3 regions of the Streptomyces sp. DF42 genome follow, and region 2 is predicted to be linked to each of the others. Evidence: riboswitches for the same ligand, from Rfam matches in the RefSeq annotation. Region 2 holds a riboswitch; each other region holds the start of a gene.
What was found. Region 2 has a riboswitch for cyclic di-AMP ahead of ACYUED_RS32735 (M23 family metallopeptidase). Riboswitches for the same ligand answer to the same signal wherever they lie in the genome.

Region 1 (6,057 bases), 6.3 Mb from region 2:
CTTGCGGAAGTAGTTGACCGTGACGGTGAGCAGCAGCGTCACGCAGAGCAGCACGACGGAGGCCGCGGAGGCGCCGCCCAGGTCGTTACGGGTGAATCCCAGGGTGTAGGCGCGGGTCATCCAGACATCGGTGGAACCGGCCGGGCCGCCGCCGGTGAGGACGTACACCTCGGTGAACACGCGCAGCCCGCGGATGGCGGCCAGCGTGAGGACGACGCCCAGGGCGGGGCGGATCGCGGGGAGGGTGATGTACCGCAGGCGCTGCCACAGTGAGACGCCGTCCATCGCGGCCGCCTCGTACAGGGAACGGTCCACGCCGGCGAGTCCGGCGAGGATGATCACCATGTTGTACGGGGCCGCCATCCAGATGCCCATGGCCATGGTCGCCCACAGCGCGGTGTTGGGGTTGTCCAGGAAGGGGACGGGACCGATGCCGAGGAAGCCGAGTGCGCTGTTGACCAGGCCGTCGGAGGTCGGGTAGTACATCAGCCGCCACAGCTCGCCGACGACCGCGGTCGCGGTGACGACGGGCAGGAACACGGCCGTACGCATGATCTTCAGCGAGCGTGCCTGGCCCTCCAGGAGCAGGGCGAGCAGGAATCCCACGAGGATCGCGCCGAGCGAGATGCCGACGCCGAGGACGAGGGTGTGGCCGATCGCGTCCTGGAAGCGGTGGTCGCTCAGGACGCGCGTGTAGTTGTCGAGGCCCACCCACTTGTCGCCGAGGAAGGGCCGCACCTTGAAGAAGCTGAGCCAGATGCCCTTGCCCATCGGCAGGAACTTGAAGACGAGGGCGAGCAGCAGCCCCGGGGCCAGGAACAGCCAGGGGAGGACGGCCTTCTTGTTCGGCCCTCTGCGCCGTGCGGGCGCGGTCACGGTAGCGGTCATTTCAAAAGGTCCTGGTCCTTGAGGTCACCGGCGAGGGTTTCGTTGAGCTCCTTCAGGCCTGAGCGGACGTCACTGCCGCAGTACGTGAACAGGGCGTTGAGGCTGTCCGCGGTGTCCTGCTTGATCGGGGCGAAGTCGGGCGCGTTGGGGAACTGCTGGGACGCCGTCTCGTACGCCTTCTGTACGACGCTCCACCGCGCGTCGCCCCGCGCCTTGGCCGCGTCCAGCGTGGAGTTGGTGGGGATGCGCACGACGGGCTGGTGGCCGTCGACGCTGGTCATGCCGATCTTCTGGCCCTCGGCGGAGACCAGGAACGCGGCAAGTTCCCGCTCCTGGTGGCTCTTTCCGGTCCGGGCCCCGAAGTAGACGTTCTCGCCCTCGGCCAGCACGTCGGAACCCGCCGGGCCGGCCGGGGCGGGCACGACCTCGTACGTGTTCCTGCCGGGCGTCGTGTCGAAGCTGGTGATGTTGTACGGGCCGGTCATGTACATACCGGCGTTGCCGTCCTGGAAGTTGGTGGCGGTGCCGGTGACCGCACTGACGGCGCCCGGCTGGAGGACACCCCGGGCGCCGCAGAAGAGGTTGTCCTTCATCCAGGTGACGGTTCGTACGGCGGCCGCCGAGTCCATCGAGGGGCGGTAACGGCCCTTGCCGGCCGGCTCGATGATCTGCGCGCCGCCCTGCCACAGGAAGCCGGCACCCCACCAGGCGGCATAGCCGTTCATGGCGCTGCCCGGCGCGACGATGCCGTAGGTGTCCTTCTTGCCGTCCCCGTCGGGGTCGCGGTCGGCGAAGGCCTTGGCGACGTCGAGCATCTGCTGCCAGGTCGTCGGTGCCTTCAGGCCGAGCTTCTTCAGCCAGTCCTTGCGGATCATCAGGGTCATCGCCTGGCGGGAGTACGGGATGCCGTAGTGCTTGCCGTCCAGGCCCACGGTGGAGGACCACGACTTGGCGCTGATCTGGTCGTGGCCCGCGATCGAGTCGGGGTCGATCGGCTTGAGCAGCCCCTGGCTCTGGTAACTGCCCATCAGAGCCGTGTCGTTGATCAGGACGTCGGGCAGGTCCTTGGTGGAGGCCCGCGCCTGGAGCTGCTGGTCGAAGTTGACGACCGGCTGGTGGTCGATCTTGATGCCGGTCTTCTTGGTGAAGGCGGCGAAGACACGGTCGTAGGTGGCGGCCGAGTCCGGATCGCTCCGGGTCCACACCTCCAGCGTGTTCGGGTCGCCGGAACCGGCGCTGCCGGACCCGGAGCCACAGGCGGCCGTCCCGAACGCGAGCCCCGTGGCGGACGGGCCGCGGCATCACCCGCGCCTGCTCGGAGGGTTCGCGCGACGGGCCGTCCGGGCCGCGAGGGTCACCTTCCGGCGTGCGCGTTTCGGGCATCACCGTCCGCCTCGACGACGATCCCGGTCAGGAGGCGACCCGGCGCATGGCCGAGGGCATCGCGGACATCGCCGCCACCCACGTGATGGGCCCGCAGCACGACCTGCGGGTCGAGTGCGCCGTCGTCATCCCGGTGGCCGCGATCGTCCCGTGTGCTCATCCGCTCGGGCTCGGCCCGGCGGGCACCGGTCGGCGTGAACTCTTCGACGTCGGCGTCCGGTGGGCAGGGGGCTCCCGGTCCGCCCGGGGCTGGTCCGCGACGGGCTCGCCCCGCAGTAAGAGCTCGTACGCTCACTCGGTCTTCCGGCAGTGCGCGGCACAGGTCCGGGCGGTGCGCGGCCGCCGACTTCCGTGAGCGGCCGCGCACTTCACCGGACTGCTGGTGTCTCGACTCGACCGGTGTTCCTGACCCTCACGCCGGACGCACGGCGATCCGGATCGCGGCCTCCCCGGCGTTGTGGATCGACTCCTCGCGGATGACCGAGCCCGGACCGGGGGCGTGGATCATCAGGCCGTTGCCGGTGTAGACGCCGACGTGGCTGAAGTTGTCGTGGAAGAAGATCAGGTCCCCGGGGCGGCTCTCGGCGAGCGGGATCACGGTGCCGGTGTTCGCCTGCTCGTGCGGGGTGCGCGGCAGGGCGACCCCCGCGGCCTTCCAGGAGGCCTGGGTGAGACCGGCGTTGTCGTACGACTCCGGCCCGACCGCACCCCACAGGCACGGCCTGCCGATCTGCGCACGGGCGAACGCGACGGCCCGGTCGGCCTTGGTGCCGACGGGCGTCTCGACGACGGGGACACCGGTGTCGAGCACGGAAGGCTGCATCCGCCAGTCCGGGGCGGCGGGTGCGCCGGTGTCGAGTGCCGGGGGCTGCATCCGCCAGTCCTCGGCCGCGGGGACGCCGGTGTCGAGGACGGACGGCTGGAGTCGCCAGTCCCCGGCCGGCGGCACGCCCGTGTCGAGTACGGACGGCTGCCGCAGTCGCCATGCCTCCTCGGTCGCGCGCAGCGCCTGCTCCTCCCAGGGGGCGGGAACCTGGGGGAGTTGGGGCAGTGGGAGCGGCTGGGACTGGACGGCCATCAGCGGCGCCACGGAGGTCTGCCGGGCGGTGTACCTGTACAGCAGCTCGCTGGCCGCCGCGATCTTGCGCTGGTTGTGCTGCTTGGAGCTGCGCAGCGACGCCTGCTTCGACTCGGGAGCGGCAGCGGGCGGGGCCGTGGAGGATTCCTGCCGCTGTGCCGGTACGGCGGGCAGTGCCGCCGTGGGTGCGGCCGTCAACTCGGCCACCGGACCCGGCTCGGTCTGACCGGCGGGCAGTTCGAGCGCGGGCCGGGCGGCCGGCTCCAGCCCGCGGCCGGTACGGGTCTCGGGCGCCGGTGCCGCCGCGCGCTCGGGCCGGGGCCCCGCCGGGCGGGCCGGCGTGCGCCGGGTGGGCGTGCGGTCGGCCGGCAGGACGGCCGGGGCCGTCGGGCCCAGTGATGAGCGCGCCCCGGCGAACCACTGCCGGGTGATGTCGTCCATCTCGGGATCCGACGTCCGGGTCCGGCCACCGCTCGCCGGGGCGCCGCGGCCCCGCGAACCCGCCGACTGCGCCCGGGTGATGTTGTGGAGGCCGGTGTCGGACTCGGCCTGGTCGTAGAGGCTGCTCACCCGCTGCAGGACGTCTTCGCGGCTGGGGCCCTCGTCCGCCGTCATCGGTGCGGCGTCGGCGGTCTGCGAGAACAGGGCCACCGAGGTGAGGGCGGCGGTCGCGAGAGCGGAGTTGCGCATACCGGGAAGGCCGAAGCCTCCTGGACGCGACGATCGTTCCGGCGCCATGGGAGCCGTACTCCTTCCGTGCTCCGCCTACCGAGTTAGCTGTCGGGTTCGGGCGGTCGTCTCCGGAAGGCATGCCCTACGGCCCTTGCCCTTGCGGGCGGTTGGGCCGATTCACCCCATCGTTCGGTCGGGTCCCCGGCTCCGGCTGCCACGGGGGCGCACCGGACTCGGCGGAGGCCGCGCGTCCCGACGGGGTTCGCCGGTGGGTCTCGTGCGGCCTGCTGCCAAACTAGCCAACTTGTGCGACTCGTGTGAAGGTTGGAGGCCGGAATGTCCGATACGCTTTTGTGACCTTTGTCGTGACGTTCCGTCAGATCCGAGTGTTGTGCACGCAGGGAATCCGGACGGCGACGGAACGTCGCGGGCTGGCGGGTGTCGCGGAAGGACTACGGCGTCAGGAGCAAGGCGTCAGGAGTCAGGAACGCGGGTCGTCGCTCCGCTGCTCGCGCTCGGCGTTCCGCTTCTTGATGCGCGCCCCCTCCTTGCGGACCTCGGCCTGGGTGGCACGCTCCTTCTGCAGCCACTCGGGCTGTTCCTGCTTCAGCGCGTCGATCTGGTCCGTGGTGAGCGGCTCGGTGACCCCGCCGCGCGCGAGGCCCGCGATGGAGACGCCGAGCTTCGCCGCGACCACCGGACGCGGGTGCGGCCCGTTGGCCCGCAGCTCGCGCAGCCACTCGGGCGGCTCGGCCTGGAGCTGGTCGAGCTGGGCGCGTGAGACGACACCCTCACGGAACTCGGCGGGGGTGGCCTCGAGGTACACACCCAGCTTCTTCGCCGCGGTCGCGGGCTTCATCGTCTGGGTGGTCTGGTGCGACATCATGGTGCCCAGGGTATCGAGCGCGTTCGAGACCTCCGACCACGGCCGGTAGCCTGGCGGGGTGACAGGCACGGAAGCATCCCAGACGTTCCGGCTCGCGTACGTCCCGGGAGCGACGCCCGCCAAGTGGGTGCGGATCTGGAACGAGCGCCTGCCCGACATTCCGCTGACCCTCCTCGCCGTACCGGCCGCCGAGGCGTCCGAGGTGCTGCGCGCCGGTGACGCCGACGCGGGACTCCTGCGCCTGCCGGTGGACCGTACGTTCTTCAGCGCCATCCCCCTCTACACCGAGACGACGGTCGTCATGGTCCCCAAGGGCCACCTGATCACCGCGGCGGACGAGGTGAGCGTCGAGGACCTCGCGGAGGAGGTCGTCCTCCATCCGCTCGACGATGTCTTCGACTGGGACCGGCCGCCGGGAGAGCCCGCCTTCGAGCGCCCCGCCACCACGGAGGACGCCGTCGAACTCGTGGCGGCGGGCATCGGCCTCCTGATCGTCCCCCAGTCGCTGGCCCGCCTCCACCACCGCAGAGACCTCACCTACCGGCCGCTCGTGGACGGCCCCGGGTCGGGCGTCGCCCTGGCCTGGCCCGAGGAGGCGACCACGGACATGGTCGAGGACTTCATCGGCATCGTCCGCGGCCGCACGGTCAACAGCTCCCGGGGCCGCACGGCACCTGCGCCGGAGTCCCAGGGCAAGGCGGGCGACACGGCCGCCGCCCGGCGCAAGCCCACGGCCGCCAAGACGACCGGACGGAACCCTCGGGGTGGATCCGTCGTCTCCAAGGGCGCCAAGCGCAGGAAGCCTCGCCGCCGGGCGTAGCCCCGGAGGAGTGGTCTCGCCTGTGCGGCGTGGGCCACTTCTACCAGGTCAGGGGGCGTTTTGCTTCGCAGGAGGATGCGGTGCATCGGCGGTGTCGCGGACAGTGTGCGCGCTGCCGGACTGTCGTACGCCCGGGCAGACCGTTCCGGGCAGGGGCGGCTGCGTCGCGAAGCCTGGCGGGTGGCCGTATTCCTCGGGCGCACGCTGCGGGGCGAGTGGAACGGCATCGTGGTCGATCCCGTGCGGCAACTCCGAAGGCGCGGGCTGCCCGCGCTGTCCCTCGCGTTCGTGGCCGCCTTCGGCGTCATCTTCTTCCATGCGCTGGCGCAA
Region 2 (6,057 bases):
TGCGGCGGAACTCGCTGCGCCGCCGTACGACCTCGAAGCGGTGGTCGAGGTAGACCTCCAGGAGCTCCTTGAGCCCCAGCGTCAGCGGCTGGCCGTCCACCAGGGCGACGTTGTTGATGCCGAAGGACTCCTCCATCGGCGTCAGCTTGTACAGCTGCTCCAGGACGGCCTCCGGCACGAAGCCGTTCTTGATCTCGATGACCAGGCGCAGGCCGTGCGCGCGGTCGGTGAGGTCCTTGACGTCGGCGATGCCCTGGATCTTCTTGGAGCCGACCAGGTCCTTGATCTTGGCGATGACCTTCTCGGGGCCGACCGCGAAGGGCAGTTCGGTGATGACCAGGCCCTTGCGGCGCGCCGTGACGGTCTCGACCTCCACCGTGGCGCGGATCTTGAAGGTGCCGCGGCCCGACTCGTAGGCGTCCCGGATGCCGGCGAGGCCGACGATGCGGCCGCCGGTGGGCAGGTCGGGGCCCGGGACGAACTTCATCAAGGTGTCCAGATCCGCGTTCGGGAAGCGGATCAGGTGCCGGGCGGCCGCGATGACCTCGGCGAGGTTGTGCGGGGGCATGTTCGTCGCCATGCCGACCGCGATGCCCGAGGAGCCGTTCACCAGCAGGTTCGGGAAGGCGGCGGGCAGGGCGACCGGCTCCTGCTCCTGGCCGTCGTAGTTGGGCGTGAAGTCGACCGTGTCCTCGTCGATCGACTCCGTCATCAGGCTCGTCGCCTGGGCCTGACGGCACTCGGTGTAGCGCATGGCGGCCGGCGGGTCGTCGTTGCCCAGCGAGCCGAAGTTGCCGTGGCCGTCCACCAGCGGCACGCGCATGGAGAAGGGCTGGGCCATGCGCACCAGGGCGTCGTAGATCGACGCGTCGCCGTGGGGGTGCAGCTTGCCCATGACCTCGCCGACCACGCGCGCGCACTTCACGTAGCCGCGGTCGGGGCGCAGCCCCATCTCGTTCATCTGGTAGACGATGCGGCGGTGCACCGGCTTGAGACCGTCGCGGGCGTCGGGCAGGGCTCGGGAGTAGATGACCGAGTACGCGTACTCGAGGAAGGAGCCCTGCATCTCGTCGACGACGTCGATGTCGAGGATCTTCTCCTCGTACGAATCGTCGGGCGGCGGGGTCTTCGTGCTGCGGCGGGCCATCGCTGCCGGCTCCTCTTTTCTGGGCGCTCGCCTACGGGTCGCTCACGTCCCCTTCGGCTCACTCTTGCTGAAGCGTGAACAGGATCTGACGCGACCATTGTGGACCGCGGCACTGACAACGCCTGCCAGGACCCGGTGTCGGCGGTCCGACCGGCGCGCGGGGGATCAACCTCGCTGCGGCTGCCCGCAGGTTACGCGATCCGCTGTGGGCGTATGTCGTCCGGGAACTTCGCCGACGATCCGCACGCTTGCATACAGTGGCAGGACCGGCAGGAAAACCGCGGTTCGAAGTACCGCATCCGCGATCGAAGGGACGTACATGCCCATGGGTCACACGGCCACAGACCAGGCAGGCACCGGGGGCCTGACTGCGACCGAGCACCGCCTGGCCAACGGCCTGCGCGTGGTGCTCTCCGAGGACCACCTGACCCCGGTCGCGGCGGTCTGCCTCTGGTACGACGTCGGCTCGCGCCACGAAGTCAAGGGACGCACCGGCCTGGCTCACCTTTTCGAGCACCTTATGTTCCAGGGCTCGGGGCAGGTCAAGGGGAACGGGCACTTCGAGCTGGTGCAGGGGGCGGGCGGCTCGCTCAACGGCACCACCAGCTTCGAGCGCACCAACTACTTCGAGACCATGCCCACCCACCAGCTGGAGCTCGCCCTCTGGCTGGAGGCCGACCGCATGGGCTCCCTGCTCGCCGCCCTCGACGACGAGTCCATGGAGAACCAGCGGGACGTCGTCAAGAACGAGCGCCGTCAGCGCTACGACAACGTGCCCTACGGCACGGCGTTCGAGAAGCTCACCGCCCTCGCCTACCCGGAGGGCCACCCCTACCACCACACCCCGATCGGCTCGATGGCCGACCTGGACGCGGCGACCCTGGAGGACGCGCGCGCGTTCTTCCGCACGTACTACGCGCCGGGCAACGCCGTGCTGTCGGTCGTCGGCGACATCGACCCGGAGCAGACGCTCGCCTGGGTCGAGAGGTACTTCGGGTCCATCGCCTCGCACGACGGCAAGCCCGCGCCCCGGGACGGTTCGCTGCCCGAGATCATCGGTAGCCAGCTGCGCGAGGTCGTGAAGGAGGAGGTGCCCGCGCGCGCCCTGATGGCGGCCTACCGGCTGCCGCACGACGGCACGCGCGAGGCGGACGCCGCCGACCTGGCGCTCACCGTCCTCGGCGGCGGCGAGTCCTCCCGCCTCTACAACCGTCTCGTACGGCGAGACCGTACGGCCGTCGCGGCCAACTTCGGCCTGCTGCGGCTGGCCGGAGCGCCCTCCCTGGGCTGGCTGGACGTGAAGACCTCCGGTGACTACGAGGTGCCGGTCATCGAGACCGCCATCGACGAGGAGCTCGCCCGGTTCGCCGAGGAGGGCCCCACCGCCGAGGAAATGGAGCGCGCGCAGGCCCAGTTGGAGCGTGAGTGGCTCGACCGGCTCGGCACGGTCGCGGGCCGCGCCGACGAACTGTGCCGTTACGCCGTCCTGTTCGGCGACCCGCAGCTCGCTCTCACCGCCGTCCAGCGCGTCCTGGAAGTGACACCCCAGGAGGTCCAGGAGGTCGCCAAGGCCCGCCTGCGGCCCGACAACCGCGCGGTGCTCGTCTACGAGCCCGTCGCGGGAGAGACCGCCGAGGACGCGGATCCCCCGCAGGACCCCGAGGCCGAAGCCACGGTCGAGGCCGGCGACGACACCACGGAGGCGGCCAAGTGACCGAGCTCACCACGATGGAGTTCCACCCGCAGCCCCAGGCCGGCGAGGCGAGGCCCTGGGCCTTCCCCGCCCCGGAGCGCGGCGCGCTCGGCAACGGCCTGACCGTCCTGCGCTGCCACCGCCCCGGCCAGCAGGTCGTCGCCGTGGAGGTGCTCCTGGCCGCCCCCCTGGAAGCCGAGCCGGCCGCTTTCGAAGGCGTCGCCACGATCATGGCGCGGGCCTTCTCCGAGGGCACCGACAAGCACTCCGCCGAGGACTTCGCCGCCGAGCTGGAGCGCTGCGGCGCCACGCTCGACGCGCACGCCGACCACCCGGGTCTGCGTCTGAGCCTCGAAGTGCCGGCCTCCCGCCTCGCCAAGGCGCTCGGTCTGCTCGCCGACGCCCTCAGGGCACCCGCCTTCGCCGACAGCGAGATCGAGCGGCTGGTCCGCAACCGCCTGGACGAGATCCCGCACGAGCTGGCCAACCCCTCCCGCCGCGCCGCCAAGGAGCTCTCCAAGGAGCTGTTCCCGGCGACCTCGCGCATGTCGCGCCCGCGCCAGGGCACCGAGGAGACCGTCGAGAAGATCGACTCGGCGGCCGTACGCGCCTTCTACGACCGGCACGTCAGGCCCGCCACGGCCACCGCCGTCGTCGTCGGTGACCTCACCGGTATCGACCTGGACGCGCTGCTCGGCGAGACCCTGGGCGCCTGGACGGGCACCGGGGGCGAGTCCCGTCCGGTGCCGCCGATCACCGCCGACGACACCGGACGCGTGATCATCGTGGACCGCCCCGGCTCCGTCCAGACGCAGCTGCTCATCGGCCGCGTCGGCCGCGACCGGCACGACCGTGTGTGGCCCGCGCAGGTGCTCGGTACGTACTGCCTCGGAGGCACCCTCACCTCCCGTCTGGACCGCGTCCTGCGCGAGGAGAAGGGCTACACCTACGGTGTGCGCGCGTTCGGCCAGGTCCTCAGGTCCGCCCCGGACGGCTCCGGTGCCGCGATGCTCGCGATCAGCGGCTCCGTCGACACCCCGAACACCGGCCCGGCGCTCGACGACCTCTGGAAGGTGCTGCGCACGCTCGCCGAGGGCGGCCTCACCGACGCCGAGCGCGATGTCGCCGTACAGAACCTGGTCGGGGTGGCGCCGCTGAAGTACGAGACCGCGGCGGCCGTGGCGAGCACGCTGGCCGACCAGGTCGAGCAGCACCTGCCGGACGACTATCAGGCGACGCTGTACCAGCAGCTCGCCGCCACCGGCACGGTGGAGGCCACCGCCGCGGCCGTCAGTGCCTTCCCGGTGGACCGTCTGGTGACCGTCCTCGTCGGTGACGCGGCCGAGATCAAGGAGCCAGTCGAGGCCCTGGGGATCGGCGAAGTCACCGTCGTGGCAGCCGAGTAGAGGACCGGTCGGCGCCGCGCGCGTAGGGGCCCTGGTGACTGATGAGTCACCAGGGCCCCCTAATGTCCGAATTAGGGGAGAGGTTGCCTGTCTGACCTGTGGCATGCACTACAAAAGGCGTGATCCGTTTGGGAATTGAAAGTCGCCCCGCTTAGCGTCATCCGGTCTGTCCGTCAGGCACAGCGCCGCATCCGCGGCACCGGACAGTCATCGCCGAGTCCCCCTATGGCGCGAGCCAGGGGAGCCGGGGACCCACCGCAGTCCCTGGGGTGAATCGGACGCCCGCGCCCAGCGAGGGGGTCCGTAGGAGACCTTCCTGCTCCGAACCCGTCAGCTAACCCGGTAGGCGAGAGGGAAGGAAAGGAACAGCCACCACATGGCGTTCACGCGCGCCACCGGGAAGCACCGTCGTCCCACGCGGATGCACCGCACCACCACCCGCGCCGCAGGGGTCGCGGCTCTCGCCGCCACCGGCGTCGTCGGCGCCCAGGCCGCTCCGGCCCTCGCCGCCGAGAGCTCCGTCGAGCAGACCGGCCTCAACCCTGTCATCACCATCGGCGACACGATCGCCGACAAGATCGACGCCCAGGCCGATGCCCAGAAGCAGGCCGCCGAGGAGGCCGCCCGCAAGAAGGCGGCCCTGGAGGCGGCGCGCAAGCAGGCCGCCGCGAAGGCCGAGGCGGAGCGCGAGGCCAAGGAGCGCGCCGCGCGTGAGGCCGAGCGCAAGCGCCTCAACACCTTCGTCGCGCCGATCTCGAACTCGTACGTCTCGACCGGCTACAAGACCGGTGGCTCCCTGTGGTCCTCCGGCAGCCACACGGGCATCGACTTCCACGCCGCGAGCGGCACGCCGGTTCACGCGGTCGGTGCCGGCACCGTCGTCGAGACCGGCTGGGGCGGCGCCTACGGCAACCAGATAGTGATCAGGATGCACGACGGCACGTACACCCAGTACGGCCACCTGTCGTCCATCGGTGTCTCGGCGGGCCAGACGGTCACCCCGGGGCAGCAGATAGGCGTCTCCGGCGCGACCGGCAACACCACCGGACCGCACCTGCACTTCGAGGCCCGTACGACCGCCGAGTACGGCTCGGACATCGACCCCGTCGCCTACCTTCGCTCGCACGGCGTGAACGTCTGACGACGGATCGCAGGACAACGGCGAAACCCCGGCTCCGCGAGCCGGGGTTTCGCTGTTTTCCGTCGCCCTGCTGTCCAAAAAATATCCATGGATTCCGGCCTCCCGTCGGAAATTCCGGCTCTGTGCAATAGAGTCACGGAACACACGTCAATCATCGACGTTTCACGGGGATTAAGTCGGAGGTCGGTCATGCGTATTCCGGCGCACTCGGTGTGCACGGCGATCCGGGACGACATCGTCGCCGGTGTCCATGAGCGTGGCGGCCGCCTCACCGAGGAAGTTCTGGCCCGCCGCTACGGCGTCTCGCGCGTTCCCGTCCGCGAGGCCCTGCGCACGCTGGAGGCCGAGGGCTTCGTGGTGACCCGCCGGCACGCGGGCGCGTGCGTGGCGGAACCGACCGAGCAGGAGGCCGCCGACCTGCTGGAGATGCGCATGCTCCTGGAGCCGCTCGGTGCCTCACGGGCCGCCCAACGGCGCACCGAGGCCCATCTCAAGGTCCTGCGCGGCCTGGTGAGACTGGGCCAGGAGCGGGCCAGGAGGGGCAACAGCGAGGATCTGCGCTCCCTGGGGAACTGGTTCCACGAGACGCTCGCCCAGGCCTCCGGCAGCCCCGCGCTGACCTCGATGCTGACCCAGCTGCGCCACAAGATCGCCTGGATGTACGCCGTGG
Region 3 (6,057 bases), 5.9 Mb from region 2:
CCTCGGCGAACGACGTGATGGCGCAGCTCATGTATCTGGAGCACAAGGACCCCGACCGGGACATCGCGCTGTACATCAACTCGCCCGGCGGCTCGTTCAGCGCCATGACGGCGCTCTACGACACGATCCAGTACGTCACCTGCGACGTGGCGACGACCTGCCTGGGGCAGGCGGGTTCCTCCGCCGCGGTGCTGCTGGCCGCCGGCACGCCGGGCAAGCGGTTCGTGCTGCCGGGCGCCCGCGTGGTGATCCATCAGCCGTCGCTGGCCGAGCCCGTCGAGGGGCAGGCCAGCGATCTGGCCATCCAGGCCGAGGAGTTGACGCGGATGCGCTCCCGCCTCGAGGAGATGCTCGTTCGGCACACGGGACGCAGCGCGCAGCAGGTGAACGCGGACATCGAGCGGGACAAGATCCTGGATGCCCAAGGAGCGGTGGAGTACGGGCTGGTGGACCAGATCATCCCCAGCCGCCGGGCCGCCCCCGTCCCGCCCGCCGGTCGGTGAGAGGCCGGTGCTCCCGCCCGAACTTCCTCCGCTGCCCGCCCTCACGCGCGCCGAGGGAGAGCTGATCGACCGTTACCTCGACGTGGTCGACCTGCTCGGCCGTATCAACCCGGCGCATGACGGGGACACGTATCGCGGACTGCGTGCCGCGCAGGCTCTGGTGAGCCAGGCGGCGGCGCTGCGCGACGCGCTGGCGCTGATGCACCGTCGGGGCGAGAACGAGTTGCACGCCCCGACCCTGGGGCGCGCCCTCAGGGTGCTGGACGGCGAGCGGCGCACGGCCAGGGTCACCCTGCCGCCGCACTCCCCCAGTTGACGCGGGTTCGACCGGTCCGGACACCTCGCCGCGGCGCGAGGTGTCCGGACCGGCGTTCAAACGGACCAAAAGGCGTACCGCCTTTTGGAGGATGCTTGGCTCCCTTTTCGGGGCCGTCGGAGTTGCACAACGTGCGTGGCCCTAGGCCGGAATGATGCCTTCCGCCGCTGGTCCGGGGCTCGTCGAGGGCCTCAACGCCCGTTCGAACGCAGGGGTGTCCACCCGAACGGGTGAGTGGTGAGTAACAACACAAAGTCACGGTTCCATTGGGTTTTTCTGACTTCTGTAGGTGAAGATCCCTGTCTGACGACAAGACCCCGCCACAGCGGCGGGGCGATCCGGGCGGACGCCGAGTCCTGCCGCCGCACGGATGACCGGTCGACAGGAGTGGATCGGCAGGAGTGGAGGACCCAGGCAAGACGGGTCGCCGGAACGGCCGTCTCCGTAGGGAGACGCCGGGTCGAGCAGCCCTTGGGGTGAAGCCGCGTCAGCGGCCGGGCAACTTCGCCAGCCCGAATCCGACAGGTCATCCTTCACAGGCGGCTGACGAAGGGTTGCGCATGTCTGCGCTCAATCGTGTCCCGTCGCTGATGGCCCGGGCCGGCACGGCCTCGGCGCTCACTATCGCCGCCGTGGGCGGCTCCATCGTGGTCCCGGGTGTCGCCTCCGACGCCGCGGCCGCCACGCCCGCGACGAAGGCACTTCAGATCGCGGCCTCCAAGAAGGGTTCCCCGTACAAGTGGGGTGCCTCGGGGCCGCGCAGGTTCGACTGCTCAGGGCTCACGCTGTACTCGTTCAAGAAGGCGGGCAAGAAGCTCCCCCGGACGGCTGCCCAGCAGTACAACAAGTCCCACCACATCTCCTCGAAGAGCCGCAAGGCCGGAGACCTCGTGTTCTTCCACTCGGGCTCCAGCGTCTACCACGTGGGCATCTACGCAGGGAAGGGGAAGATCTGGCACGCCCCGAAGACCGGGGACGTCGTGAAACTGCAGAAGATCTGGACCAACAGCGTCTGGTACGGCCGGATCAGCTGACTCTCCCGCGGGGGCGACGCCGACCTGACAGGCCGTCGCCCCCGCGGGGCCTTCCACGGGCTCGGCACACTGCCGGGGCGGAAACCCCGCCGTCCTGCCGCCCTGAGCCCTCACCGCGCCCTGACGGCGCTCTGGACCGGGCCGGGGCACCACGCCCCGTCGCCACGCTCCCGCTCCCGCTCCCGCCTTTCACCCCTCGCGGCCGCGCCGTGCGCCTCGGTGCTAAGGCTCCTGCTGTCCCGCGGCCGGCACCGGCTCGGCCGGGACGGTCCACGGAAATTCGATGGACACCGTCTTGCCGCCCTCCCGGGTGGGACGCACCCGGAGCCTGCCACCGCACTCGGCCGCCAGCCAGCGGACGATCACCATGCCCCGGCCGTTGTCCTGCTGGACGGCGGCGGGCAGCCGTTTCGGGAGGCGGGGATGACTGTCGGTGACGCCGATGCGCAGCTGTTCGTCATGGTGGAGCTCGACGTCCACCGTGAAGGTGGGTGACAGCCCGAGAGTGTGCTGCACCGCGTTGGTAGCGAGTTCGGAGACGATGAGGCGGATGGTCTCGGAGGTTTCCGTGCCCGCCGGCAATCCCCATTCCGCCAGGGTGTCGACCACGTAGCCGCGGGCCGCGGCGACCGAGGCGGGATCGCTCGGCAGAGTGACGGATGCTTCCAGATGGTCTGCCATGGCGCGGTCGTCCCTTTCCCACGGGACCGGAGTCCGACACGGAGCGGATGGTTCGAGTACGGTCCCGGACTGGTGCTTCGTCGCCAGAGTGCCATTACCGCAACGGTCACGGGTGGCGATCCACCAAGATATGCATATATCTGTCGCTCAAAGCGGTGAACTCTGCGACGGGAGACCGTATTCGGGTGGCCCGGTAGGAGTAAGGAGTAACGCATGCAGCACGGTCCCGCGGTGCGCCGCCGGAAGCTGGGTGCCGAACTGCGTGCGTTACGCACGAGTGCGGGGCTCACAAGCGGCGAGGCGGCTCGGCTCGTGGGCTGGCACCAGTCGAAGGTGAGCCGGATCGAGACGGGTGCCAGCGGGGTGAAACCGGCCGATGTGCGGTTACTCCTGGACGCCTACACCGTGTCGGACGCCCAACTCCGTGAGTTGCTGATGGCGTTGGCGGGTTCCGACGAGGGAGGCGGCCGGCACCACTGGTGGCACGCCTATCGCGGGGTGCTGCCCCCGACCTACCGCGATTTCATCAGCCTGGAGTCCCAGGCGAGCGCAATGAGCACGCTGGAGACGTCCGTCGTACCCGGCCTGTTGCAGACGCCCGAGTACGCACGTGAGGTGACCCGGGCGGCGGTGGGCGGACTGGACGACGAGCGGCTGGACGCCCTGGTCGAGGTGCGCCTGGCCAGGCAGGACGTGCTGCGTGCGGACCGGCCGCTGGAGCTGAGCGCGGTGCTGGACGAGGCTGTGCTGCGCCGGGAGATCGGCGGCCCCGACGTCATGGCGAGACAGCTGCGACAGCTCATCGAGGCGGCGCGCCTGCCTCAAGTGCGGCTTCAGGTACTGCCGTTCGCTGCCGGTGCCCATGTCGGCGTCACCGGGCCTTTCGTAATCTTCTCATTTTCGAGCACTTCTGATCTGGACGTGGTTGTTCTCGACCACTTGACGAGTAGCCTCTACCTCGAGCGGAAAGAAGACCTCCGGGCCTATACCGAGGCCTTCACCGCCCTTCAGTCCCACGCCCTTTCGCCCGAGGACTCGTTGGATCACATCGCCGCAATAAGTGACGGCGCGTAAGGAGGCACCATGTCTGCACTGCCTCGGAACGTACCTTCCAGTACCGATCTGCATGGCGTGCGGTGGCTGCGCAGCAGTTACAGCACGGGTGCGAACAACTGCGTGGAGACGGCACTGCCGCACTCCGGCCCCTGGGCCGGGCTGCTCGCCGTGCGCGACTCCAAGGACCCGGCCGGGCCCGCCCTGCTCATCTCCCCCGGGAGCTGGACGGAGTTCACGGCCACCTTCAAGGCCTGATCAGTTCCGATCAGGCCTGATCAGTTCCGCATCGTGCGGCACACGGCCGTGTCACGCCGACTCATGGTCGCGTCTCGCCGATCACACCTACAGCGCGTTCGATCTGTGCCTCGGAGAGGTCCGCGCGAGCGGTCAACCTGAGCCGTGAGATGCCGTCGGGCACGGAAGGAGGACGGAAGCAGCCCACGGCAAGGCCTGCCGCACGGCAGTCGGCCGCCCATTGCAGGGCCTCGTCCGGGGACGGCGCGCGCACGGAGACGACCGCGGCGTCCGGGCGTACCGCCTCGTGACCCGCGGCGGTCAGGCGTGCGTGCAGCTCGGCCGCCACCGTGCGCGCCCGCGCCGCCCGCTCCGGCTCGCGGCGCAGGAGTCGGAGGGCCGCCAGGGCCGCTCCGGCGGCCGCCGGAGCCAGGCCCGTGTCGAAGATGAACGTCCGGGCCGCGTTGACGAGGTGGTCGATGACCCGGGCGGGGCCGAGGACGACTCCGCCCTGGCTGCCGAACGACTTGGACAGCGTGGCCGTCACGACGACGTCGTCGGCGCCCGCGAGGCCGGCCGCGTGCGGGGCGCCCCGGCCGCCGTCGCCGAGGACGCCGAGCCCGTGCGCGTCGTCGACCAGCAGTCCCGCGCCGCGCTCCCGGCACGCCTCGGCGAAGGCGGTCAGCGGTGCGGCGTCCCCGTCCACCGAGAAGACCGTGTCCGAGACGACGACCGCCGTGCCCTCGTGCGTCCAGAGCGCCTTGCGCACGGCGTCCGGGTCGGAGTGGGGCACGACCTGGGTGGCGCCCCGGGCCAGCCGGCAGCCGTCGATCAGTGAGGCGTGGTTGCCCGCGTCGGAGACGATCAGTGAGCCGTGCGGGGCCAGGGCGGTGACAGCGGCGAGGTTGGCCGCGTAACCCGAGGAGAAGACCAGGGCCGCCTCGAAACCGCAGAATTCGGCCAGCTCGCGCTCCAGCTCGACGTGGAGTTCCGTCGTACCCGTCACGAGCCGGGACCCGGTCGAGCCGCCGCCCCAGGTCCGCGCGGCCACCGCGGCGCCCTCGGCGACGGCGGGATGGTGGGCCAGCCCCAGGTAGTCGTTGCTCGCGAGGTCCAGCAGCGGGGAGTCGGCCGGGCGCGGCCGCAGGGTCCGTACGAGTCCGGCGCGACGGCGCAGCTCCGCCTGTTCGTCGATCCAGCCGAACGCCATGGCTCCTCCGGGACTTTTGTAGGCAGTGGACAGACACTAGCCGGACGGGTCGCACCCCATGGTGTGGCAATACACACACGTCGAAGTGCCTCTGTTGTTCAATCTCTCCTTGGCCGGGAGCGCTTCCGTAAGACAGGATCGGCTCTCATGGACCTGCTGAACACGCTGGTGGACAAGGGGCTTCGGCGCGAGCTGCCGACCCGCGAGGAGGCTCTTGCCGTCCTCGCCACTTCCGACGACGACGTGCTCGATGTGGTGGCCGCGGCCGGAAAGGTACGCCGGCACTGGTTCGGCCGACGGGTGAAACTCAACTACCTCGTCAACCTGAAGTCGGGCCTGTGTCCCGAGGACTGCTCGTACTGCTCCCAGCGGCTCGGCGCCGACACCGGCATCCTGAAGTACACCTGGCTCAAGCCCGACCAGGCCTCCGAGGCGGCCGCGGCCGGCCTGGCCGGCGGCGCCAAGCGGGTCTGTCTGGTGGCGTCCGGGCGTGGCCCGACCGACCGTGACGTGGACCGGGTGGCGGGCACCATCAAGGCGATCAAGGAACAGAACGAGGGCGTCGAGGTGTGCGCCTGCCTCGGTCTGCTCTCCGACGGCCAGGCCGAGCGGCTGCGCGAGGCGGGCGCGGACGCCTACAACCACAACCTGAACACGTCCGAGTCGACGTACGGGGACATCACGACCACGCACACGTACGCCGATCGGGTGGACACGGTGCAGAAGGCGCACGCGGCCGGTCTGTCTGCGTGCTCCGGTCTGATCGCCGGTATGGGCGAGAGCGACGAGGACCTGGTGGACGTGGTCTTCTCGCTGCGCGAGCTGGACCCCGACTCGGTTCCGGTCAACTTCCTGATCCCGGTCGAGGGCACACCGCTGGCCAAGGAGTGGAACCTCAGCCCGCAGCGCTGCCTGAGGATTCTGGCGATGGTGCGGTTCGTCTGCCCGGACATCGAGGTGCGCATCGCCGGCGGCCGCGAGGTGCATCTGCGCACTATGCAGCCGCTCGCTCTGAACCTGGCC

Region 1: another riboswitch for cyclic di-AMP. It lies ahead of ACYUED_RS04075 (C40 family peptidase); the one in region 2 lies ahead of ACYUED_RS32735 (M23 family metallopeptidase).
Region 3: another riboswitch for cyclic di-AMP. It lies ahead of ACYUED_RS05430 (C40 family peptidase); the one in region 2 lies ahead of ACYUED_RS32735 (M23 family metallopeptidase).

The regions. Positions count from the first base shown of each region.
Region 1 covers NZ_CM177859.1:853,721-859,777, reverse strand. Annotated here, with positions in the region: gene ACYUED_RS04090 (carbohydrate ABC transporter permease) at 1-888, opposite strand, end outside; gene ACYUED_RS04085 (ABC transporter substrate-binding protein) at 885-2,099, opposite strand; gene ACYUED_RS04080 (hypothetical protein) at 2,255-2,626, shown strand; gene ACYUED_RS04075 (C40 family peptidase) at 2,684-4,087, opposite strand; cyclic di-AMP (ydaO/yuaA leader) riboswitch at 4,096-4,270, opposite strand; gene ACYUED_RS04070 (DUF5997 family protein) at 4,503-4,907, opposite strand; gene ACYUED_RS04065 (LysR family substrate-binding domain-containing protein) at 4,966-5,727, shown strand; gene ACYUED_RS04060 (hypothetical protein) at 5,833-6,057, shown strand, end outside.
Region 2 covers NZ_CM177859.1:7,129,165-7,135,221, forward strand. Annotated here, with positions in the region: gene ACYUED_RS32720 (DNA gyrase/topoisomerase IV subunit A) at 1-1,147, opposite strand, end outside; gene ACYUED_RS32725 (M16 family metallopeptidase) at 1,467-2,861, shown strand; gene ACYUED_RS32730 (M16 family metallopeptidase) at 2,858-4,246, shown strand; cyclic di-AMP (ydaO/yuaA leader) riboswitch at 4,448-4,610, shown strand; gene ACYUED_RS32735 (M23 family metallopeptidase) at 4,623-5,387, shown strand; gene ACYUED_RS32740 (GntR family transcriptional regulator) at 5,577-6,057, shown strand, end outside.
Region 3 covers NZ_CM177859.1:1,180,721-1,186,777, forward strand. Annotated here, with positions in the region: gene ACYUED_RS05420 (ATP-dependent Clp protease proteolytic subunit) at 1-503, shown strand, start outside; gene ACYUED_RS05425 (hypothetical protein) at 511-819, shown strand; cyclic di-AMP (ydaO/yuaA leader) riboswitch at 1,235-1,376, shown strand; gene ACYUED_RS05430 (C40 family peptidase) at 1,380-1,853, shown strand; gene ACYUED_RS05435 (ATP-binding protein) at 2,076-2,534, opposite strand; gene ACYUED_RS05440 (helix-turn-helix domain-containing protein) at 2,748-3,608, shown strand; gene ACYUED_RS05445 (DUF397 domain-containing protein) at 3,618-3,845, shown strand; gene ACYUED_RS05450 (8-amino-7-oxononanoate synthase) at 3,907-5,034, opposite strand; gene bioB (biotin synthase BioB) at 5,182-6,057, shown strand, end outside.